DNA from 4 places in the Acidovorax sp. GW821-FHT09A11 genome. Region 3 is predicted to be linked to each of the others. Evidence: predicted binding sites of a transcription regulator. Region 3 holds the regulator's gene; each other region holds the start of a gene.
What was found. Region 3 encodes sigma-54, which starts transcription at its own class of promoters, with help from an activator protein. Its sites were predicted from a motif close to TGGCANGNAANCTGCTTT; they were not measured.
Positions count from the first base shown of each region.

Region 1 (5,342 bases), on a different contig from region 3:
CAGGGCCTTGGCGTAGGCGTGGCCGCTGGGCATGCCGATGTCCTTCCACACATTGACCAGGTCTTCCTTCTTCACGCCCAGCAAATCGATGCGCTGGCCTCCCGTGACCTTGACGGTGGGGATCTTGTACTTGTCCACCGCGTCGGCGATGCGGCGCAGTTCGTCGGCCGTGGTCTCCCCCCCCCACATGCGCGGGATGACGCTGTAGGTGCCGTCTTTCTGGATGTTGGCGTGGCTGCGTTCGTTGATGAAGCGGCTTTGCGGGTCGTCCTTGGCCTCCTTGGGCCAGGTGCTGATGAGGTAGTAGTTGACCGCAGGGCGGCAGCTGGCGCAGCCGTTGGGTGTCTTCCATTCCATGAACTTGAACACGTCGGCGATGGTCACCAGCTTGGCTGTGCGGATCGCATCGCGCACGGCCTGGTGGCCGTGGTCGGTGCAGCCGCACATGGCCTTGGTCTTGGGCGTGGCGCTGTAGTCGCCGCCCGCTGTGAACATGATGATCTGCTCCACCAGCCCGGTGCATGAGCCGCAGGAGGCGCTGGCCTTGGTGTGCTTGCGCACTTCATCCAGCGTGAACAGGCCTTTTTCCTTGATGGCCTTGCAGATGGAGCCCTTGGTCACGCCGTTGCAGCCGCAGACCTCATCGCTGTCCTGCATGGCGGCAGCCTTGCTCTGGCCCTGGTGGCCGGTGTCGCCCAGATGCGATTCGCCGAACATGAGCTTGTCGCGCAGGTCGGTCACGCTGCGGCCGTCGCGCAGCAGCTTGAAGTACCAGCTGCCGTCCACCGTGTCGCCATACAGGCAGGCGCCCACCAGCTTGTCGTCCTTGATGACGAGTTTCTTGTACACACCGCCGAAGGGGTCGCTCATCACGATTTCCTCGGTGCCTTCACCGCCCTGGAAGTCGCCGGCCGAGAACAAGTCGATACCGGTGACCTTGAGCTTGGTGGAGGTCAGCGAGCCCTGGTAGCGGCCGATGCCGAACTCGGCCAGGTGGTTGGCCAGCACCTTGCCCTGCTCGAACAGCGGGGCCACCAGGCCATAGGCAATGCCCCGGTGCGCGGCGCATTCGCCCACGGCGTAGATGCGTGCGTCGGTGGTGGTCTGCAGCGTGTCGCTCACCACAATGCCGCGGTTCACGTGCAGACGCATCTTTTCAGCCAGCGCGGTGTTGGGACGGATGCCCACGGCCATCACCACGAGGTCGGCGGGCACCTCGGTGCCGTCCTTGAATTTCACACTGGCCACGCGGCCATCGGCGTTGCCCACGAGTTCCTGCGTCTGCGCACCGATCAGGAACTGCATGCCGCGCTGCTGCAGCGAATCCTGCAGCATCTTGCCCGCCACGTCGTCCAGCTGGCGCTCCATGAGCCAGCCCGCCACGTGCACCACGGTGACCTGCATGCCGCGCTTCATGAGGCCGTTGGCGGCCTCCAGGCCCAGCAGGCCGCCGCCGATGACCACGGCGTGTTTGTAGGTGGCGGCGGCGTCGATCATCGCCTGGGTGTCGGCGATGTCGCGGTAGGCCAGCACACCCTTCAAGTCCTTGCCCGGCACGGGCAGGATGAACGGGTTCGAGCCGGTGGCCATGATCAGGCGGTCGTATTCGGCGGTGATCACATCGCCTGCGGCACTGGTCGCGCTGACCACGCGGCGCACGCGGTCCACGTCGGTCACCGTGAAGCCGGTGTGCAGCGTGATGTGGTTGTCGGCATACCAGGACCAGTCGTTCAGAATGATCTCGTCGATGGTCTGCTCGCCGGCCAGCACGGGCGAGAGCAGGATGCGGTTGTAGTTGGGGTGCGGCTCGGCGCCGAACACCGTGATCTCGTACAGATCGGGGGCAATCTTGAGCAGCTCTTCCAGCGTGCGCACACCGGCCATGCCGTTCCCCACCATCACCAGCTTGAGCTTTTTCATCGTGACTCCGTCCGTTGCGCCGCCGGGGCGGCGCGAAAAACAAAAAAGGCGTCCACACGATGCTGCTTCGAATGCGATTCGAAACGGCATGTGGGGACGCCTTTGTCCGTACAACTCCTCGGTGCGCCATTGCACGGCTGAATTGCGGGACCCCGCAGGGTCGTTGCCTACGTTAAGCAATGCTTGTGCCAGTCGCCCTGCACGCATCTGGGGCGCGGGCTGGCGCCGGGCCCGGAGAATGGGGCAGGCCGGGGCCGGACCCGTGCCGCCCCGCGCACCCGGCGGGCGCGGCATGCACCACCTTGGGCATGAAACCTGCATGGAGCTGGTGCATGAGTTTTGAACTGGACTTTGGCTACACCTCGCAGGCCGGGCGCAAGGCGTTGAACGAGGACTTCGCCGCGCTGGTGTCCGGGCAGGGGCGCGAGCGCGAGCGGGGTGCCATCGCCGCCATCGCCGATGGCGTGAGCACGGGCGGCAACGGCCGCGAGGCCGCCCAGACCACGGTCAACACGCTGGTGAACGACTACTTCGCCACGCCCGACACCTGGGACACCACGGTGGCGCTGGACCGCATCCTGTCCGCCCACAACGGCTGGCTCGCGTCCATGAACCGGCGCCGCCAGCCCGCGGTGGGGCTGACCACCGTGACCGCGCTGGTGCTGCGCGGCCAGTCGTACACGCTGGCCCATGTGGGCGACACGCGGGCCTACCTGCTGCGCGGCGGCCGGCTGCAGCAGCTGACCGCCGACCACGTGATGTCGCAGCACGACTTCGCCCACCAGCTCACCCGCGCCATGGGCCTGGATGACCATGTGGTGGTGGACTACAGCCAGGGCGAACTGCACAGCGGCGACCTGTTCGTGCTGCTCTCCGATGGCGTGCACGGCAGCCTTCCCGTGCGCGAACTGCGCCAGCTGCTGCGCCAGGGCGGGCCGGCGCAGGCCCTGAGCGACGGGCTGGTGCAGGCCGCGCTGCGCCGAGGCAGCAGCGACAACGTGACCGCGCTGATCGTGCAGGTGCAGGGCGTTCTGGAGGCCACGCTGCAGGATGAATCCCGCCGTGCGCAGGACCTGCCCGTGCTGCCCCTGCTCAAGGTGGGCGACACCGTGGATGGCCTCACGGTGACGGCCCTGGTGGCCGACAGTGGCATCCACCGCATCTACCAGGTGCGCGACGGGGCCACGCAGCGGCTGTATGCCCTCAAGACCCTGCTGCCCGCGCGCGCCCACGACGCGCAGGAGCGGGCCACGCTGGCGCACGAGGCCTGGGTGGCGCGGCGCATGCAGTCGGGCCAGGCCGCAGCCCATCTGGCGCGGCTCAACGACTGGCCATTGGGTGCCACCGGCACGGGCGACGGCGCGGGGGCCAGCGCGTTTTACCTGCTGTACGACTGGCATTCCGGCGACACGCTGGGGCAGCGCCTGCGCCACCGCCAGCACCTGGCCGTGGGGCAGGCCGTGACGGTGACCGTGCAGGCCGCGCGCGTGCTGGGCTGGCTGCACCGCCAGGGCGTGGTGCACCGCGACATCAAGCCCGACAACCTGCACCTGGGCGACGACGGCGTGCTGCGCGTGCTGGACCTGGGCGTGGCCCTCTCGGGCCGCGAGCCCGAGGCCACGCGCCGCCTGCACGCGGGCACCCCCAGCTACATGAACCCCGAGCAGTGGCCGGGCTACGAACGCAACGGCGATCCCGCCGGCCAGCTGCCCGACGCGGGCAGCGACCTGTTCGCGCTGGGCGTCACGCTGTACCAGCTGCTCAGCCACGGGCGCCTGCCCTATGGCGAGGTGGTGCAGTACCAGCTGGGCCGCTACCACCGCGACCCCGTGGCCCCCAGCCGCCACAACCCGGGCGTGCCCATCTGGCTCGACCAGATCGCCCTGAAGGCCGTGGCGCGCCACCGCGCGCAGCGCTTCGAGACGGCGGAGGAGCTGCTGCTGGCCCTGGAGCGCGGCGCGTCGCGGCCCCTGTCGGCCCCCGGCCCCCAGCCCCTGATGCAGCGCGATGCCACGGCCCTGTGGAAGATCGCGCTCGCGGTGAGCGTGCTGGTGAACCTGCTGCTGATCTACTGGCTGCTGTTCCTGCCCCGGTAGGGGGCGGCAATGGTGGTTGCTTGCTATTGAAAACATAGCTGCTGGCGCTGATGGAGAAAGCGCCAGGGCCTGTTTCTCCTTCAAGATAACATCGAGGTGGTGCGCGGCCACTGAAGTCGCCCCGGCCCCTGCGGGGATGCCGGGCAGGGGCTTTTCCTTTCGGGCGGCCCGTGCCCGCACCCCCGGGGGCAGGCACAAGGCAAGGCCGCAACGCCTCAGGAGGAAGTCCTGGCCCGTCCGCCGCGTTCGGCCCAGGTCCGCGTCCAGCGGATCTGCATCACGCGCAGCAGCAGCAGCATGGCCAGCGCACACACTGCGATGCCCACGAAACCCCACAGGTAAGTGCCCGTGTACTGGCGCGAGATGCCCATGCCATTGGGGATGAGGCCGCCGCCCAGCGCGCCGATTTCACCGATCATCGAGCCCGCCACCGCCGTGGTCAGCGGCCAGCGCAGCGGCACCAGCTGGAACAGTGCGCCATTGCCCGCGCCCAGCGCCGCAAAACACACCAGGAACAGCAGCATGGTGATGGGCAGCGAGTTCTCTGCCAGGCCGCACAGCACCATGCTCACGGCCGTGATGGCCAGCACGCCCGTCAGTGTGTTGACGCCGCCCCAGTGGTCCGACAGCCAGCCGCCGAATATGCGCAGGGCCGCGCCCAGAAAGGCCGCCATCATCGTGAGCTGGCCCGCCTGTACCTTGCTCACGCTGAACTGGTCGTAGAAGTAGCTGGGCAAAAAGGCGGTCAGGCCGATGAAGCCGCCAAACGTCACGGCGTAGATCAGACTGAAGGCCCAGCCGTCCTTCTCGAACAGGCAGGCAATGTGTTCACGAAAGCTGCTGTGGGCCGCGAGGTCCGGGGGTTCCTTCGCGTAGACGGCCATCACCAGCGCGGGGATGGCCACGCTCACGGCGGCAAAGCCATACACGGCCTGCCAGCCGAACTTCTGCGCCAGCGCGGGGGCGAGCAGGGCGGCCACCGCCGTACCCACGTTGCCGGCGCCCACGATGCCCATGGCCAGGCCCTTGTAGCGCGGCGGAAACGAGCCCGAGCCCAGCGACAGCGCCACGCCAAAGCTGGCGCCCGCCACGCCCAGCAGGATGCCCATGGCCAGCAGGTCGTTGTAGGTGTGCACGAACATGTAGCCAAAGCCCATGGCCAGGAAGATGCCGGCCATCTCGACCAGCGTGGCGTTCTTGCGGCCGATGTACTGCGCCAGGATGCCCAGCGGAAAACGCATGAGCGCGCCCGCGAAGATGGGGATGGACAGCATCATGCCCATCTGCGTGGGGGTGAGCTGGAAGGCTTCGCGGATGAACGGCGCC
Region 1 is NZ_JBWKPS010000002.1:725,202-730,543, reverse strand. It holds gene nirB (nitrite reductase large subunit NirB) at 1-1,920, opposite strand, end outside; gene AC07PV_RS07445 (bifunctional protein-serine/threonine kinase/phosphatase) at 2,253-4,016, shown strand; gene AC07PV_RS07440 (MFS transporter) at 4,232-5,342, opposite strand, start outside.
Region 1: the regulator sigma-54 is predicted to act here: its motif matches at 2,094-2,111, upstream of nirB (nitrite reductase large subunit NirB).

Region 2 (5,342 bases), on a different contig from region 3:
CGTTGTCCAGCACGCTCATGTGGCCGAACAGGTTGAACTGCTGGAACACCATGCCGACCTCGCTGCGCTGCTTTTGCAGCGTGGCCAGGTCGTCGGTGACTTCCTCGCCGCCGATGGTGATGCGGCCGGAGTCATGGGGTTCGAGCCGGTTGATGGCGCGCAGCAGCGTGCTCTTGCCGGAGCCCGAGGCGCCGATGATCACGGTGACCTCGCCGGTGTTGAACACGGTGGACACATCGCGCAGCACCTGGTGGGCGCCGAACGACTTGCAGACCCGGTCCACCACGATGAAGGGTGTGGCCTGGCGTGTCATTGGTTGCGGCCTTCCACGTCGAAGCGGTATTCCACCGCGTTGGAGATCTGCGTGACCAGGGTGGTCAGCAGCAGGTAGGTGATGGCCACGGTGGACAGCGTGGCAATGGGCTGGAACGTGGCGGACTGGATGCGGTTGCTCACGTTGGTCAGCTCCACCACGCCGATGGCGTAGGCCAGCGACGAGTCCTTGAGCAGCGCCACGAAGTTGCTGACCAGCGGCGGCAGCGATATCTTGAAGGCCTGTGGAAACACCACGTCCAGGAACACATGCATGCGGCCCAGGCCCAGGGCCTTGGCGGCCTCGGTCTGGCCGCGCGGCACGGCCAGCAGCCCGGCGCGGATGGCCTCGGCGTTGTAGGCGCCCACGTTCAGGCCCAGCGCCAGCACGGCGGCCGCGAAGTCGGGCAGGTTCAGGCCCGGCACCAGCACCGGCAGCGCGAAGTACACGAACAGGATCTGCACCAGCAGCGGCGTGCCGCGGATGACCCAGATGTAGAAGCTGGCCACCCAGCGCACGGCGGCAAAACGCGCTGTGCGGGCGAGCGCGGCGGCGGTTCCCAGCACCAGCCCGACGCTGCCGCTGATCAGCGTGAGCCACAGTGTGGTGCGCGCGCCGTCGGAGAACGCCTGGGCGTTGGGGCCGATGGGCTCGGGCAGGAAGGACAGCAGCTTGCCGAGCAGTGCCAGCACCAGCACCATCAGGATGACGGCCGAGACGAGCGTGGCGTTGCTGCGCTGCTGGCGGCTCCAGCGCTGCGGCCAAAAGGCGGTGAGCATGAAAAAGACCCCTGTGACTACATGCGGGTCGTGCTTACTGGCAGCGGACGTCTTCGTTGAAATACTTCTTGGACAGCGCGGCATAGCTGCCGTCGGCCATGACTTCGGCCAGCGCCTTGTTCCAGCCGGCGGCCAGCGAGCTGTTGCCCTTGGCCACGGCGGCGGCGATGCGCTCGATGAACAGCATGTCGCCGAGCTTGAAGCCGGCGCCGGGGTTCTTCTCTGCCACGGCCTTGGCCACGAAGCGGTCGGTCACCCAGGCGTCCACGCGGCGCGAGTTCAGGGCGCTGCGGGCGTCCACGTCGGTGGGGAAGTTCTTCATTTCCTTGATGGACGAGACCTTCTGCACGTTCTCGAGGTAGCTGGTGCCGGTCTGCACGGCCACCACCTTGCCCGCCAGGTCCTTGGCGCTCTTGATGGCGGGGTCCATGGCGATGATCATGCCGCCCGAGCAGTAGTGCGGGTCGGTGAAGGTGACGGCCTTGGCGCGCTCTTCGGTGATGCCGTGCGAGGCGATCACCAGGTCCCAGCGGTCCTGGCGCAGGCCGGTGAGCAGCGCATCGAAGCCCAGGGTCTTCCACTGGATCGCGAGGCCCATCTTCTTGGCCACCAGTTCGGCCGTCTCCACCTCGAAGCCGGTCAGCGTGGTGCCGTTGAAGAAATTGAACGGAGCGAACTGCCCCTCGGTCGCGATGAGGATCTTGCCGTCCTTCTTGACCTCGTCCAGCGTGCGGGCCTGGGCGGCGAATGCGGCGCAGAGCGCGAGGGCGGTGGCAACAGCCTTGAACAATTTCATGGGATGGGTCCTGTCGGGGGTATTTCAGGTACAAAAAATCCGGCATGCGGGTAGCAGGCCGGAGGCTGGTGGATCGGATGCACAGGCATCGCGAAACGCGAAGCCTGCCGTCATCAAGTAGTAACGATTATAAATATGCGAATTTTTTCCTTGGGCCTGCGGACAACCCTCAAAGCCCCGTTGTGTGCCAATTCACAACAGGTTTAGAGCGGCGTCCCCAACCGGACGCAGGGGCTGGGCCCCCGACTACAGGGCCCGGTCTGCGCTACCGGCGCGAGCCAGACCAGTGCCCCCGCGCAAGGGCCGCCCCGCCGCGCTGGGGGCGTCCCCCTTCAGGGGGAAGGCGCCGAAGGCGACTCAGGGGGTTACCGAAGAAACGCGTCGTACCCCGTCTTGAGGATCAGCGTGCTCACCACCACGATGAAGATGCCGCGCACGAAACCCGTGCCGTGCTTGAGCGCCAGGTGCGTGCCCAGCAGGCTGCCCACGACGTTGGCCACGGCCAGCGTCACTGCGAAGTGCCACCAGACGTGGCCCTTGGCGGCAAACAGCACGATGGCGGCGACATTGGTGGCGCAATTGAGCAGCTTGGCCGAGGCCGAGGCATTGAGAAAGTCGTAGCCGAGCAGCCGCACGAACAGGAAGACGAAGAAGCTGCCGGTGCCCGGGCCGAAGAACCCGTCGTAGAAACCGATCAGCACGCCGATCAGGCAGGCCGCCAGCACTTCGGCGCGGCCCGCGAAGCGCGGCGTATGGTGCCGCCCCAGTTCCTTCTTGGCCAGCGTGTAGGCCAGCACGCCCAGCAGCACCAGGGGCAGCAGCTTGCGCAGGAAGTCGGCCGACATCACCGTCACCGCCCAGGCGCCGGCGAACGAGCCGGCGAAACCGGCCGCCGCGGCCGGCAGCATCGCCGGCCAGCGGATCTGCACGCGGCGGCTGTACTGCCAGGTGGCCATGGCCGTGCCCCACACCGAGGCGGCCTTGTTGGTGCCCAGCAGCGTGGCCGGTGGCGCCCCCGGAAAAGCCGCGAACAGCGCCGGCACCATCACCAGCCCGCCGCCACCCACGATGGCGTCCACGAAGCCCGCGAGCAGCGAGGCCAGGGTAATAAAAATCCATTCCATCGCAGTATTTTCGCACCCAGCCTGCTATGGATTTAGGAACAGATACAGAGACCAGCGCACCGGGCCCGGCGACGAACGGGCAAGAAAAAGGCGCTGGGATCGCCAGCGCCTGAAAAAAAACGCACCTCGTTGGGTGCTTGAAATTTGGTTATTGGTAGAAAGGATGTCTCCTCGGGCCCCTCGCTTGGCACACCGAAGCGCGCTTTCGAGTGCTGCAACTGTAACGGCTGCACCCCACTGGTGCATTGGGGGTTTCCCGCCCCCGTTGTGGGGCGGGAAAACCGCGCGCGGGGCCACGAATCGGGGTTCGCGGGTTGGCACGGCTCATGCAATGCGCTTGTAACAATTTGCGAAAGGGAGCCTTCATGCGGGCAGTCAACCACCGGTTCATCGCGGTCGTGTCGTTGGGTCTGGGGCTGTGCGCCAGCGCGCTGGCGCAGGCCGTGCCCGAGGTGGCGGCGGCCCCCGCCGCGCCCCTGGCGCGCCCTGGCCTGGTGGCGCACGGCGCCGTCAGCGCGGCGGACACCGCCTGGATGATGACCTCCACGGCGCTCGTGCTGCTGATGACGCTGCCCGGCATTGCCCTGTTCTACGCGGGCATGGTGCGCAAGAAGAATGTGCTCAATACCATGGCCAGCGTGGTCGCCATCGCGGCGCTGGTCAGCCTGCTGTGGTTCGGGGCGGGCTACTCGCTGGCGTTCACGCCCGGCAACGCCTGGGTGGGCGGCTGGGAGCGCGCGGGGTTCACGGGGCTGGACTTCGACCTGGCGGGCGGCAAGCTCGCCGTGAGCCATGTCGCGCCGCACATTCCCGAATCGGTGTACGCCATGTTCCAGCTCACCTTCGCCATCATCACGGCCGCGCTCCTGGTGGGCGCGTTCGTCGAGCGCATGCGGTTTTCCGCCATGCTGATCTTCATCGGCCTGTGGACCTTGCTGGTCTATGCCCCGGTGGCGCACTGGGTGTGGGAGCCGGGGGGCTGGCTGGCGCGGATGGGCGCGCTGGATTTCGCCGGGGGCTCCGTGGTGCACGTGAACGCGGGCGTGGCGGGGCTGGTGTGCGCGTGGTTCCTGGGCCGCCGCACGGGCTATGGCCGCGAGCCCTTCGAGCCCTACAACCTGGGGCTCACCATGGCGGGCGCGGGCCTGCTGTGGGTGGGCTGGTTCGGCTTCAACGCGGGCTCGGCCGTGGCGGCCGATGGCCGGGCGGGCCTGGCCATGGCGGTCACGCACCTGGCCGCCGCCGCTGGTGCGCTGTCCTGGATGCTGGGCGAGTGGGTGGTGCGCGGGCGCCCTTCGCTGCTGGGGCTGTGCTCGGGTCTGGTCGCGGGGCTCGTGGCGATCACGCCCGCCGCAGGCTTCGTCACGCTGCGCTCGGCGGTGGTGATTGGCCTGGTGGCCGGGCTGGCATGCTACTGGGGCGCCACGGGGCTCAAGCGCCTGCTGCGTGCCGACGATTCGCTGGATGTGTTTGGCGTGCATGGCATTGGCGGCATCGTGGGCTCGCTGCTCACGGGGGTGCTGGCCAGCAAGACCGTGGGGGGCGTGCAGGGCAGCCTGCTCACCCAGGCCATCGGGGTGGGCGCCGTGATGGCCTACAGCCTGGTGGTGACGGCCGCGCTGCTGTGGATCATCAATTTTGCGATGGGCGTGCGCGTGGATGCGCAGAGCGAGCAGACCGGGCTCGACATCGCCCAGCACCGCGAACACCTGGGCGGCTGAATGAAGCCCGCTCTCCCGAGGCCCTGCGGGCCTTCCCCCGCTCTCGCACCGCCGCGCAATGCGGGCCGGGGGGCGCAGCCAGCGCGGCGGCCCGCGCCTGGGCCGCACCGGTTTCATTCGCCGCGGGTTGTGCGCAGCGCAATGGATGACTGAAATGCAGTAAGGAGCCGACCATGCCCGATTCCGACAAGCTCGCCATTGCCGCCCACCTGCATGTGCTGCTGCGCCGCAAGACGGGGCGCGTGACCGACACCGAGTGGATGGCGGCCAACGCCGAGTACGCGCTGGAGATCGTCCGGTTCGCGCGCCAGCGCGCGCAGGAGGACAACGCGCCCGAACTCAGCGAATGGGCGGACCGCCTGGACCAGGCCATCCATGCCGCGCCACCGCCCGCCCCGCGCCGCCCCTTGCTGGATGTGGCCACCCAGGCGGTGCGCCAGCGCATGGCGCCGCCCCCGCCGGAGCCCGCGCCCGAGGTGCCCCGGTATGTCGGGGGAATCCGCTGACCGCGCCGCGGCCGTGGGGCCCGCGCGTGGGCGGGATCCATATCAGTGCGCTGCCGCGCCCTGCACGAACAGGCCCGCCGTGGGCAGCAGCCCGGCCAGCTTG
Region 2 is NZ_JBWKPS010000003.1:310,187-315,528, reverse strand. It holds gene AC07PV_RS09075 (amino acid ABC transporter ATP-binding protein) at 1-313, opposite strand, end outside; gene AC07PV_RS09070 (amino acid ABC transporter permease) at 310-1,092, opposite strand; gene AC07PV_RS09065 (ABC transporter substrate-binding protein) at 1,127-1,888, opposite strand; gene AC07PV_RS09060 (sulfite exporter TauE/SafE family protein) at 2,254-3,012, opposite strand; gene AC07PV_RS09055 (ammonium transporter) at 3,378-4,733, shown strand; gene AC07PV_RS09050 (hypothetical protein) at 4,907-5,239, shown strand; gene AC07PV_RS09045 (antibiotic biosynthesis monooxygenase family protein) at 5,282-5,342, opposite strand, start outside.
Region 2: the regulator sigma-54 is predicted to act here: its motif matches at 3,328-3,345, upstream of AC07PV_RS09055 (ammonium transporter).

Region 3 (5,342 bases):
GGCCCGCCAGTTCAAGGAGGGCAAGGACTTCAAGCGGCTGGACAAGCCCGTGGCGCCCGATGCGCCCGCCGGCAAGGTCGATGTGATCGAATTCTTCTGGTACAGCTGCCCCCACTGCCACGCCTTCGAGCCCACGCTCGACGCATGGGTGAAGAGCGCCCCCAAGGACATGAGCATCCGCCGCATGCCCGTGGCCTTCAATGCCAGCTTCGTGCCGCAGCAAAAGCTCTACTACACGCTCGAAGGCATGGGCAAGCTCGACGCGCTGCACGCCAAGGTGTTCCGCGCCATCCATGTGGAAAAGCAGAAGCTGGCCAAGGACGACGAAATCCTGGCCTGGGTGACCCAGCAGGGGGTCGATGCCGCCAAGTTCAAGGAGGTCTACGGCTCCTTCACCGTGTCCAACCAGGTGCGCCGTGCGTCGCAGCTGCAGGACGCGTATGGCGTGGAAGGCGTGCCTTCCATGGGCGTGGCCGGCAAGTACTACACCGATGGCACCATGGCCGGCAACATGCAGAACGTGCTGCAGGTGGTGGAGCACCTGGCCGCCACGGCGAAAAAGGGGTGACGCCTCCTTGAAGGAAGCGTGGCCCTCGTGAGCCGCCTTCCTGCCAAGGGGAACGCACCCGGCGGCCCGGCAGCGCCGGCTCCACGGGTGCAGGCGTCGGCTTCCAAGCGCCGACGGCCTCGGATGTCCCAAGAAGAAGCCCGCGGATGCGGGCTTTTTTCATGGCGCGCGCCGTGGGGTGGCTACAATGACCTGCAAGATTCGTGCCCTATGAACTACCGCATCCTCCCCCACCTCCTGCTTGTCGCCCTGGCCTGCCATCTGGGCGCGGCGCACGCCGAAAAGGCCGACCGCGCCAAGCCCATGAACATCGAGGCCGACGCCTTGCGACACGATGAGCTCAAGCAGACCAGCGTGTTCTCGGGCCGCGTGGTCATGACCAAGGGCTCCATCGTGCTGCGCGGCGCGCGGCTGGACGTGCGCCAGGACGCCGACGGCTACCAGTACGGCGTGGTCACGGCCGAGGCGGGCAAGCGGGCCTTCTTCCGCCAGAAGCGCGATACCGTGGCCGGCGCGCCGGACGAGTTCATCGAAGGCGAGAGCGAAGTCATCGAGTACGACGGCAAGGCCGACAACGTGCGCTTCATCACCCGCGCCGAACTGCGCCGCTACCGCGGGGCGGTCCTCAGCGACGAGATCACCGGCGCCGTGATCGTCTACAACAACCTCACCGATGTGTTCACCGTGGACGGCAAGCGCACCCCCGCGACCAATGCGGCGGGCGATGCGCCCGCGCCCGGCAGCCGGGTGCGGGCGGTGCTCGCGCCCAAGGACCCGCCCGCCGGTACCGCCGCGCCGGAGGCCGCGCCCCCGGCATCGGCGCCGGTGCTGCGCCCCAGCAACAGCCTTGGCGGCGGCTCCAAGTGAGCGCGCAGCCCGTCAGCCCCGGTCCTGACACCCAGGCGGGCAGCCGCCTGGAGGTGCAGCACCTGGCCAAGTCGTATGGCAGCCGCAAGGTCGTCAAGGATGTGTCGCTGGTCGTGCAAAAGGGCGAGGTCGTGGGCCTGCTGGGGCCCAACGGCGCGGGCAAGACCACCTCGTTCTACATGATCGTGGGCCTGGTGCGCAGCGACGCGGGCGACATCCGCATCGACGGCCATTCGGTGGCCCACATGCCCATCCACCGCCGCTCGCGGCTGGGGCTGTCCTACCTGCCGCAGGAAGCCTCCATCTTCCGCAAGCTCACGGTCGAAGAGAACGTGCGCGCGGTGCTGGAGCTGCAGCGCGCGGACGACGACGGCAAGCCGCTGTCGCGCGAGGCCATCGAAGAGCGTCTCACGGCCTTGCTCCAGGAGCTGCGCGTGGACCACCTGCGGGCCTCGCCCGCCATGGCCCTGTCGGGCGGCGAGCGCCGCCGCGTCGAGATCGCCCGCGCGCTGGCCACGCAGCCGCGCTTCATCCTGCTGGACGAGCCCTTTGCGGGCATCGACCCCATCGCCGTGATCGAGATCCAGCGCATCATCGGTTTTCTCAAGGCGCGCGGCATCGGCGTGCTCATCACCGACCACAACGTGCGCGAGACGCTGGGCATCTGCGACCACGCCTTCATCATCAGCGATGGCCAGGTGCTGGCCCAGGGCACGCCGTCCGAGATCGTGGACAACGCCGAAGTGCGCCGGGTGTACCTGGGCGAACATTTCCGCATGTAGACATGGCCTCCACGCTTGTCACTTCGTGTACTGCGCTGCCCCCCGAGGGGGCCTTCGCGCCTTGGGGCGGCCCGGCGGCGCGGTACGGTGCCCCCACGCTCCCCGCTGCGCGTGGTTCGCTGCCCCCCGAGGGGGCGTTCGCGCCTTGGGGCGGCCCGGCGGCGCGGTACGGTACCCCCACGCTCCCCGCTGCGCGTGGTTCGCTGCCCCCCGAGGGGGCGTTCGCGCCTTGGGGCGGCCCGGCGGCGCTCAATCAATGAAACCTGGACTCTCGCTGCGCGTCTCGCAGCATCTTGCATTGACCCCCCAGCTTCAGCAGTCCATCCGGCTGCTGCAGTTGTCCACGCTGGAACTCTCGCAGGAAGTCGAGCAGATGCTTGACGAAAACCCGTTCCTCGAACGCAACGCCGACGAGGCGCCGCGCGAGGAGTTTGGCCTGGAAGCCGCCGATACGCCGGCCCAGGCCGACGACTACAGCGCGGATGATGCTATTTTTTCAGGAGCTACCAGCGCAAGCAGTACCAGCGCTGAGGCTCAAAATGATGCTGAAACTCCGAGCGCGGGCGCCGACGAGCCCGACTGGAGCGGCGACGGCACGGTGGAGATGGCGCCCAACGACGCCGAGTGGGGCGGCGACGCCCCCGCCCGCAACCGCAACGACGCCGAAGGCGACGAGGCCGACGCCACCGAGCTGGCCCGCACGCACGAATCGCTGACCGCCTTTTTGCACCGACAGGCGCTGGCGCTGCGCCTGTCCGAGATCGACCGCGCCGCGCTGCGCTTCCTGATCGAATCGCTCAACGACGACGGCTACCTGGAGGATCCGCTCGAAGAGCTGGCCATCAGCCTGGCCGGGCCCGACGACCTGGAGCAGATCGAGGAACTGGTGCACCGCTTCACCGTGGCACAGCGGCTGCTGCAGAGCCTGGAGCCCGTGGGCGTGGGCGCGCGCGGCCTGGCCGAGTGCCTGACGCTGCAGCTCAAGGCGCTGGCCGCCGACGAGGACAGCGACATCGACCCCGACACCGTGCAGACCGCGCTGCGCGTGTGCCAGCAGCCGCTGGAGATGCTGGCGCGGCGCGACGTGCGCCGCCTCACGCAGGCCTGCGGCGACAGCGAGGAGCGCACCCGCGCCGCCATGGCGCTGATCGCCCGGCTGGAGCCGCGCCCGGGGCGCCGCTTCGCCGACGTGGAGCGCAACATCATCATCCCCGACGTGATCGTGCGCAAGGCCGGGCGCGCCAATGGCCGCGACGGGCAGCACAACTTCATCGTGCAGCTCAACCCCGACGTGATGCCGCGCCTGCGCGTGCACGACATCTATGCCGGCGCCCTGCGCGGCCACAAGGGCGGCGAGGGCCACCAGGGCATGCAGCAGCGCCTGCAGGAGGCGCGCTGGTTCATCAAGAACATCCAGCAGCGCTTTGACACCATCCTGCGCGTCTCGCGCGCCATCGTGGAGCGGCAGAAGAACTTCTTCACCCACGGCGAACTCGCCATGCGCCCGCTGGTGCTGCGCGACATCGCCGACGAGCTGGGCCTGCACGAGTCCACCATCAGCCGCGTGACCACGGCCAAGTACATGGCCACGCCCATCGGCACCTACGAGCTCAAGTACTTCTTCGGCTCGGGCCTGGGCACCGAGACCGGCGGCAATGCGTCGAGCACCGCCGTGCGCGCCCTCATCAAGCAGTTCGTGGCCGCCGAGAGCCCGACCAAGCCGCTGTCCGACAGCCAGATCGCCGAGATGCTCAAGGAGCAGGGCATCGAGTGCGCGCGCCGCACCGTCGCCAAGTACCGCGAGGCGCTCAAGATCGCGCCGGCGAATCTGCGCAAGGCGCTGTAGGCGCCTTGCGAGCGCGTGCACGGCGCATGCGCCTGGTGGCCCGTTTTTCCGCTCCGTTGCCGTCTTTCCCTCTCACTTCGCCACCCCGTCCATGGCCCGCATCGTCTTCGACCTTCCCGCGCACTTCGGTTTCGCCACCGAAATGCAGATCTACATCAGCCACGTCAACCAGGGCGGGCACCTGGACAACGCGCAGCTGCTGAGCCTCGTGTCCGAGGCCCGGGTGCGGTTTTTCCAGTCACTCGGCTACCCCGAGGCCGACGTGGGCGGGCTGTCCATCGTGGTCGGAGACATCGTGGCGCAGTACAAGTCCGAGGGGTTCCACGGCGAGACCATGCGCGTGGAGATGGCGCCTGCGGACTTCAACCGCTATGGGTTCGACCTGGTCTTTTGCATGACCGAGAAGACCTCGGGCCGCGAGGTGGCGCGCGGCAAGATCGGCATCGTTTTCATCGGCAAGGCCGGCCGCAAGGTGGCGCCGATCCCGGACTCCATCCGCCAGTTGCTGCTGGCCCGTGCCGGCACGCCGGATTCACACGCACTTTCCGAGCGCGTATCCTCACCATCGTCATGAACCAACTCCAACTTTTTCTCCCCTGCGCCGCCGGTGTGGAGGGCTTCCTGGCCGACGAGGTGCATGGCATCACCGGCCTCACGGGGCAGGATCTGCTGGTGGGCCGGGGCGGCGTGCTGCTGCGCGCCTCGTGGCGCGACGCGCTGCTGCTGAACCTGCACAGCCGCCTGGCCCAGCGCGTGCTGGTGCAGCTGGCGCACCGCCCGTACCGCTCCGAGAACGACCTCTACGCCGCCGCCAGCGACGTGGCCTGGGAAATCTGGTTCACCACGCGCCAGACCTTCAAGGTCGAGGTGACCGCCCAGCACAGCCCGCTGCAGAGCCTCAATTTCGCGGGGCTCAAGGTCAAGGACGCGGTGGCCGACCGCTTTCGCGCCAAGAGCGGCGTGCGCCCCGACGTGAACACGCAGTGGCCCGACGTGCGCATCCACCTGCACCTGACCACCGACGAAGCCACCATCTACATCGACACCTCGGGCGAGCCGCTGTTCAAGCGCGGCTGGCGCGAGGACAAGGGCGACGCCCCGCTGAAGGAGACCCTGGCCGCTGCCATGATCGCCGCCAGCGGCTGGGACCCCCACGGCGACAACCCCCAGCCGCTGTACGACCCCTGCTGCGGCAGCGGCACCATCGCCATCGAGGCCGCGCAGATCGCCTGCCGCATTCCGGCGGGCAGGCTGCGCCGCTTTGCGTTCGAGAAACTGC
Region 3 is NZ_JBWKPS010000007.1:219,037-224,378, reverse strand. It holds gene AC07PV_RS19015 (thiol:disulfide interchange protein DsbA/DsbL) at 1-568, shown strand, start outside; gene lptA (lipopolysaccharide transport periplasmic protein LptA) at 779-1,435, shown strand; gene lptB (LPS export ABC transporter ATP-binding protein) at 1,432-2,217, shown strand; gene AC07PV_RS19000 (RNA polymerase factor sigma-54) at 2,474-4,063, shown strand; gene AC07PV_RS18995 (acyl-CoA thioesterase) at 4,155-4,637, shown strand; gene AC07PV_RS18990 (THUMP domain-containing class I SAM-dependent RNA methyltransferase) at 4,634-5,342, shown strand, end outside.

Region 4 (5,342 bases), on a different contig from region 3:
AGCTGGGCGGCGGTCTCCTCGGCCTGCGCGGTCAGCTCCACCCCCGCGGGCGTGAGGTGCACGCCCATGGCGCGCCCGTCGCTGGGGTGCGGGCGGCGCTCGATCAGCCCGCGCCGCTCCAGCGCGGCGATCAGCCCCACCAGGTTGGGCGGCAGTACATTGAGCGTGGCGCACAGCTGGCGCGAGGTGATGCCCGGGTTGTGGGCCACCAGCGACAGCACGGAAAACTCCACCACCTTCAGGCGGTACACCGCCATGCGCTCCATGAACACCTCGATGACCGCCAGCGACGCACGGCGCGCGTTGTAGCCCACCAGCGTGCGCAGGAAGCTGGTGTCCACGGCCTCCGGCGTGGAGAGCGCGGTGGCGGGGGGCGGTGGGTTTTTGAAGGGGCGGGCGCTGGACATGGGGCGATGGTTGCCGGAGCAAGGTCGGGTTTGGCGACGCATCGGGCAAGACCACTTTCTGACTCCCTTTCGCCGCTGCCGCTTATTTTATATACATCTTTTGCTATTAAAAATATAGCTATATCGAGAAATCGAAAAACGCGGCTCCACCCGCCTCAAGCGGGGCTGCGCAGCACGCGGCGGTATTGCACGGCCTCGGCCACATGGATGACCTCGGTGGTGGGCGAGCCCGCCAGGTCGGCGATGGTGCGCGCCACCTTCAGCGCACGGTGCGTGCTGCGGGCCGACCATCCCAGCCGCGCGGCGGCGGTGTTCAGGAATCTGGCGGCCGCATCGTCCAGCCGCAGGTGCGTGTCGATCTCCTGGCCCTGCAACGCCTGGTTGGCCTTGCCCTGCCGCGCCAGCGCCAGGGCGCGGGCATGTTCCACCCGCCCGCGGATGGCGGCGGTGGGCTCGCCCGCGGGGGCCTGCACCAGTTGCTCGGCGGGGAGGGCGGGCACCTCCACATGCAGGTCGATGCGGTCCAGCAGCGGGCCGCTGAGCTTGCCCTGGTAGCGGTTGATCTGGTCGGGCGTGCAGCGGCACGCGCGTTGCGTGGACCCGAGAAAGCCGCACGGGCAGGGGTTCATCGCCGCGATCATCTGAAAGCGCGCGGGGAAGTCCGCGCGCTGCGCGGCCCGCGAGATGGTGATGTGGCCCGTCTCCAGCGGCTCGCGCAGCGCCTCGAGGGCGGCACGGGGAAATTCCGGCAGCTCGTCGAGGAAGAGGACGCCGTGGTGGGCCAGCGAGATTTCGCCCGGCCGGGGCGGCGATCCACCTCCGACAAGGGCCACCGCGCTGGCCGTATGGTGGGGCGTGCCCGTGGGCCGCTGCCCCCACAGTTCGGGGCGGAACCGCCCGGCCAGGCTGGCGATCGCTGCGCTCTCCAGCGCCTCGTCCACCGTCATGGCCGGCAGCAGCCCGGCAAAGCGCAGGGCCAGCATGGACTTGCCCGAGCCCGGCGGGCCGGCCATCAGGACACTGTGGGCTCCGGCGGCCGCGATCTCCAGCGCGCGCTTGGCCGTGGCCTGGCCTTTCACGTCGGCCATGTCCAGGGAGGCGGCTGCGGCCGCCATCGGCGTGGCTTGCAGGCGGGTCCAGCCATCGTTGTCCACGGAGGCATCGCCCGCCGCGGCGTTGCCCGGTGGCAGGAAGGCGCGCACCACGTCCAGCAGGTGCCGGGCGCGCACCACCTGCGCGGCGGGCACGAGGGCGGCCTCTTCGGCGCTGCCGGGCGGCAGCACCAGCACGGCGCTGATCTGCTGCGTCTGCAGCGCGAGGCTCGTGGCCAGCGCGCCGCGCACCGGCCGCAGTTCGCCCGACAGCGACAGCTCGCCCGCGAATTCGTGCCCCGGCAGGCGGGCGCCGTCCAGCTGCCCGCTGGCCGCCAGGATGCCCAGCGCGATCGGCAGGTCGAACCGGCCGGAATCCTTGGGCAGGTCGGCGGGGGCGAGGTTGACGGTGATCCGCTTGTTGTGGGGGAACTCCAGCCCCGCGTTCTGCAGTGCCGACCGCACGCGCTCGCGCGCTTCCTTCACTTCCACTTCGGCAAGGCCCACCAGGGTGAAGCTGGGCAGGCCGTTGGCCAGGTGCACTTCGACAGTGACGGACGGCGCCTGCAGCCCCAGAAGGGCGCGGCTTTGCACCAAAGCAAGACTCATGAAGCGATTCCTCCCCAGATGGGTGCGTTTTATGGCGTTCCCGCGCGGGCCCTTGGCGCCATGCACCAATAGCGTGCGTATGGCCGTGGCACGGTGCTGATGCCCACTGTACCGGGGATCGTTGTAACGCGAAGCAACGGCGCGCGCGGATGTATTGCGCCGCGTGGCACGGTCCGTGCTTAAAGCGCTCGTCCCTACTTTGTCCAACCGGAGGAAACATGACCCGCGCCATCATCAAGACCCTGGGCGTTGCCCTTGCAGCATCCCTTCCCCTGCTGGCCAGCGCCCAGCTCACCGGCAACGTCAGCCTGACCACCAACTACAAGTTCCGTGGCCAGGACCAGGACGCCTCCAAGGCCAAGGCCCTCAAGCCCGCGCTACAAGGCGGTTTTGACTATGCCTTCGGCGAATCCGGCTGGTACGTGGGTAACTGGAATTCCAGCGTGGACTGGCTGGCCAACAACTCGCTCGAAGCCGACCTGTACGGCGGCTACAAGTTCAAGGCCGGCGGCGCCGACCTGGACCTGGGCGCGCTGACCTACATCTACCCCGGCAATGCCAACGGCAACACCACCGAGCTGTATGGCGCGGCCACCATGGGCCCCTTCACCGCCAAGTATTCGCACACCATCTCCAAGGACTACTTCGGCTGGGCCGGCGCCAAGTCCGGCTCGGGCCTGAAGGGCCGCAACACCGGCTACCTGAACCTGGCGTTCGCCCAGGAAGTGGCTCCCAGCGTCACCCTGAAGGCCTCGGTGGGCTTCACCCGCTTCGCCAGCGACATCAAGGACCTGGGCGTGCCCAACTACATGGACTACAGCGTGGGCGGCGCGTATGACTTCGGCAGCGGCCTGTCGCTGGGCGCCGCCGTGGTGGGCGCCAACAAGAAGGCCTTCTTCGGCCACGTCAACAAGTCGCGCGTGATCGTCACGCTCACCAAAACCCTGTAAGCAAGTCTCGATGGGCGCCGGGTGCGCCCATCGTCGGAGGAACCAAAATGAAAATGGTGACAGCCATCATCAAGCCCTTCAAGCTCGACGAGGTGCGTGAAGCACTCTCGGACATCGGCGTGCAAGGCATCACGGTGACCGAGGTCAAGGGCTTCGGCCGCCAGAAGGGCCACACCGAGCTGTACCGCGGCGCGGAGTACGTGGTCGACTTCCTGCCCAAGGTCAAGATCGAGGCCGCCGTGGCGGATGACCTCGTGGACCGCGTGATCGAGTCCATCGAAAGCGCCGCGCGCACCGGCAAGATCGGCGACGGCAAGATCTTCGTGACCCACCTGGAGCAGGTGGTGCGCATCCGCACTGGCGAAACCGGCAAGGAAGCCCTGTAAGGGCCCGGCCGCATCACACCCAAGAAGAGAAACGCCATGAAAAAACTGCTTGCTTCCTTCATTCTGGGGCTGGGCCTGCTGACCATGGGCAACCTGTCCCTGGCCCAGGCGCCCGCCGCCTCCGAGCCGGCCGCCGCCGCGCCCGCTGCGGCGGCCGCTCCCGCCGCTGAAGCCCCTGCGGCTGCCCCTGCTCCCGCGGCCGCCGCTGCAGCCGCTGCACCGGCCGCCGCCGAAGCCCCCGCTCCGGTCCCCAACAAGGGCGACACCGCCTGGATGATGACGTCCACCATCCTCGTGATCCTGATGGTCCTGCCCGGCCTGGCGCTGTTCTACGGCGGCCTGGTGCGCAGCAAGAACATGCTGTCCGTGCTGATGCAGGTGATGGTCACGTTCTCGCTGATCGTGGTGCTGTGGTTCATCTACGGCTACAGCCTGGCCTTCACCGAGGGCGGCGCCTTCATCGGCGGCTTCGACCGGCTGTTCATGAAGGGCATCTGGGACAACGCCGCCGGCACGTTCGCCAACGCCGCCACCTTCAGCAAGGGTGTCGTGATTCCGGAAGTGGTGTTCGCCGCCTTCCAGGCCACGTTCGCCGGCATCACCTGCGCCCTGATCGTCGGTGCGTTCGCAGAGCGCATCAAGTTCAGCGCCGTCATGATGTTCATGGTGCTGTGGTTCACCTTCAGCTACCTGCCGATCGCCCACATGGTGTGGTTCTGGATGGGCCCCGACGCATACGCCTCCAAGGAAGTGGCCGACGCCATGACCGGCAAGGCCGGCCAGATCTGGCAGTGGGGCGCGCTGGACTTCGCCGGCGGTACCGTGGTGCACATCAACGCCGCCGTGGCGGGCCTGGTGGGCGCGTTCATGGTGGGCAAGCGCATCGGCTACGGCAAGGAAGCCATGGCGCCCCACAGCCTGACGCTGACCATGGTCGGTGCCTCGCTGCTGTGGGTGGGCTGGTTCGGCTTCAACGCCGGCTCCGCCCTGGAAGCCAACGGCTTTGCCGCCCTGGCCTTCATCAACACGCTGGTGGCCACCGCCGCCGCCGTGCTGGCATGGTCCATCGGTGAAGCGCTGATGCGCGGCAAGGCGTCGATGCTGGGTGCGGCGTCGGGTGCCGTGGCCGGCCTCGTGGCCATCACGCCCGCTGCCGGCAACGTCGGCATCGGCGGTGCGCTGGTGATCGGCCTCGTGGGCGGCTTCGCCTGCCTGTGGGGTGTGAACGGCCTCAAGAAGCTGCTGGGCGCGGACGACTCGCTCGACGTGTTCGGCGTGCACGGCATCGGCGGCATCGTGGGTGCCCTGCTGACCGGCGTGTTCAATGCGCCTGGCCTGGGTGGCCCCGGCTACGTGGCCGACTGGGTGACCGCCACCATGGTGACCTCCGCCGACTACTCCATCGCCGCCCAGGTGTGGACCCAGACCAAGGCCGTGCTGCTGACCATCGTGTGGTCGGGCGTGGTTTCCTTCGTGGCCTACAAGATCGTCGACCTGACGGTGGGCCTGCGTGTCTCGGAAGAAGACGAACGCGAAGGCCTGGACATCACCTCGCACGGCGAAACAGCGTACAACCGCTGAAGCAGGCCGGTGCGCCCGACGCGCCGCGGTGTCTGGTGGCACCGTGGCGTCGCAACAAGAACAAGCGAGTCGCTCCTTTGGTTGTTGAACCCGCCGGCAACGGCGGGTTTTTTTCGTACCGGGCGGGGGACTTGCTTGTCTGCATTCTGTTCTGGCACGCACGCCCAGAGCACACGTCCGCAGACATCCCTCCCGGCGGTCCCGAGCCATTTGCACGCGCGCTGTTCAAAAAATTCACGCGCTCTCCGCGTGGCGCCGGACATCGCTGGAGCTACGATGCAAGGCATGGACCTCGCCCTTGCCCAGATCGCCGACCGT
Region 4 is NZ_JBWKPS010000003.1:387,514-392,855, reverse strand. It holds gene AC07PV_RS09440 (MarR family winged helix-turn-helix transcriptional regulator) at 1-407, opposite strand, end outside; gene AC07PV_RS09435 (YifB family Mg chelatase-like AAA ATPase) at 563-2,107, opposite strand; gene AC07PV_RS09430 (TorF family putative porin) at 2,326-3,057, shown strand; gene glnK (P-II family nitrogen regulator) at 3,105-3,443, shown strand; gene amt (ammonium transporter) at 3,480-5,024, shown strand; gene glcE (glycolate oxidase subunit GlcE) at 5,301-5,342, shown strand, end outside.
Region 4: the regulator sigma-54 is predicted to act here: its motif matches at 2,272-2,289, upstream of AC07PV_RS09430 (TorF family putative porin).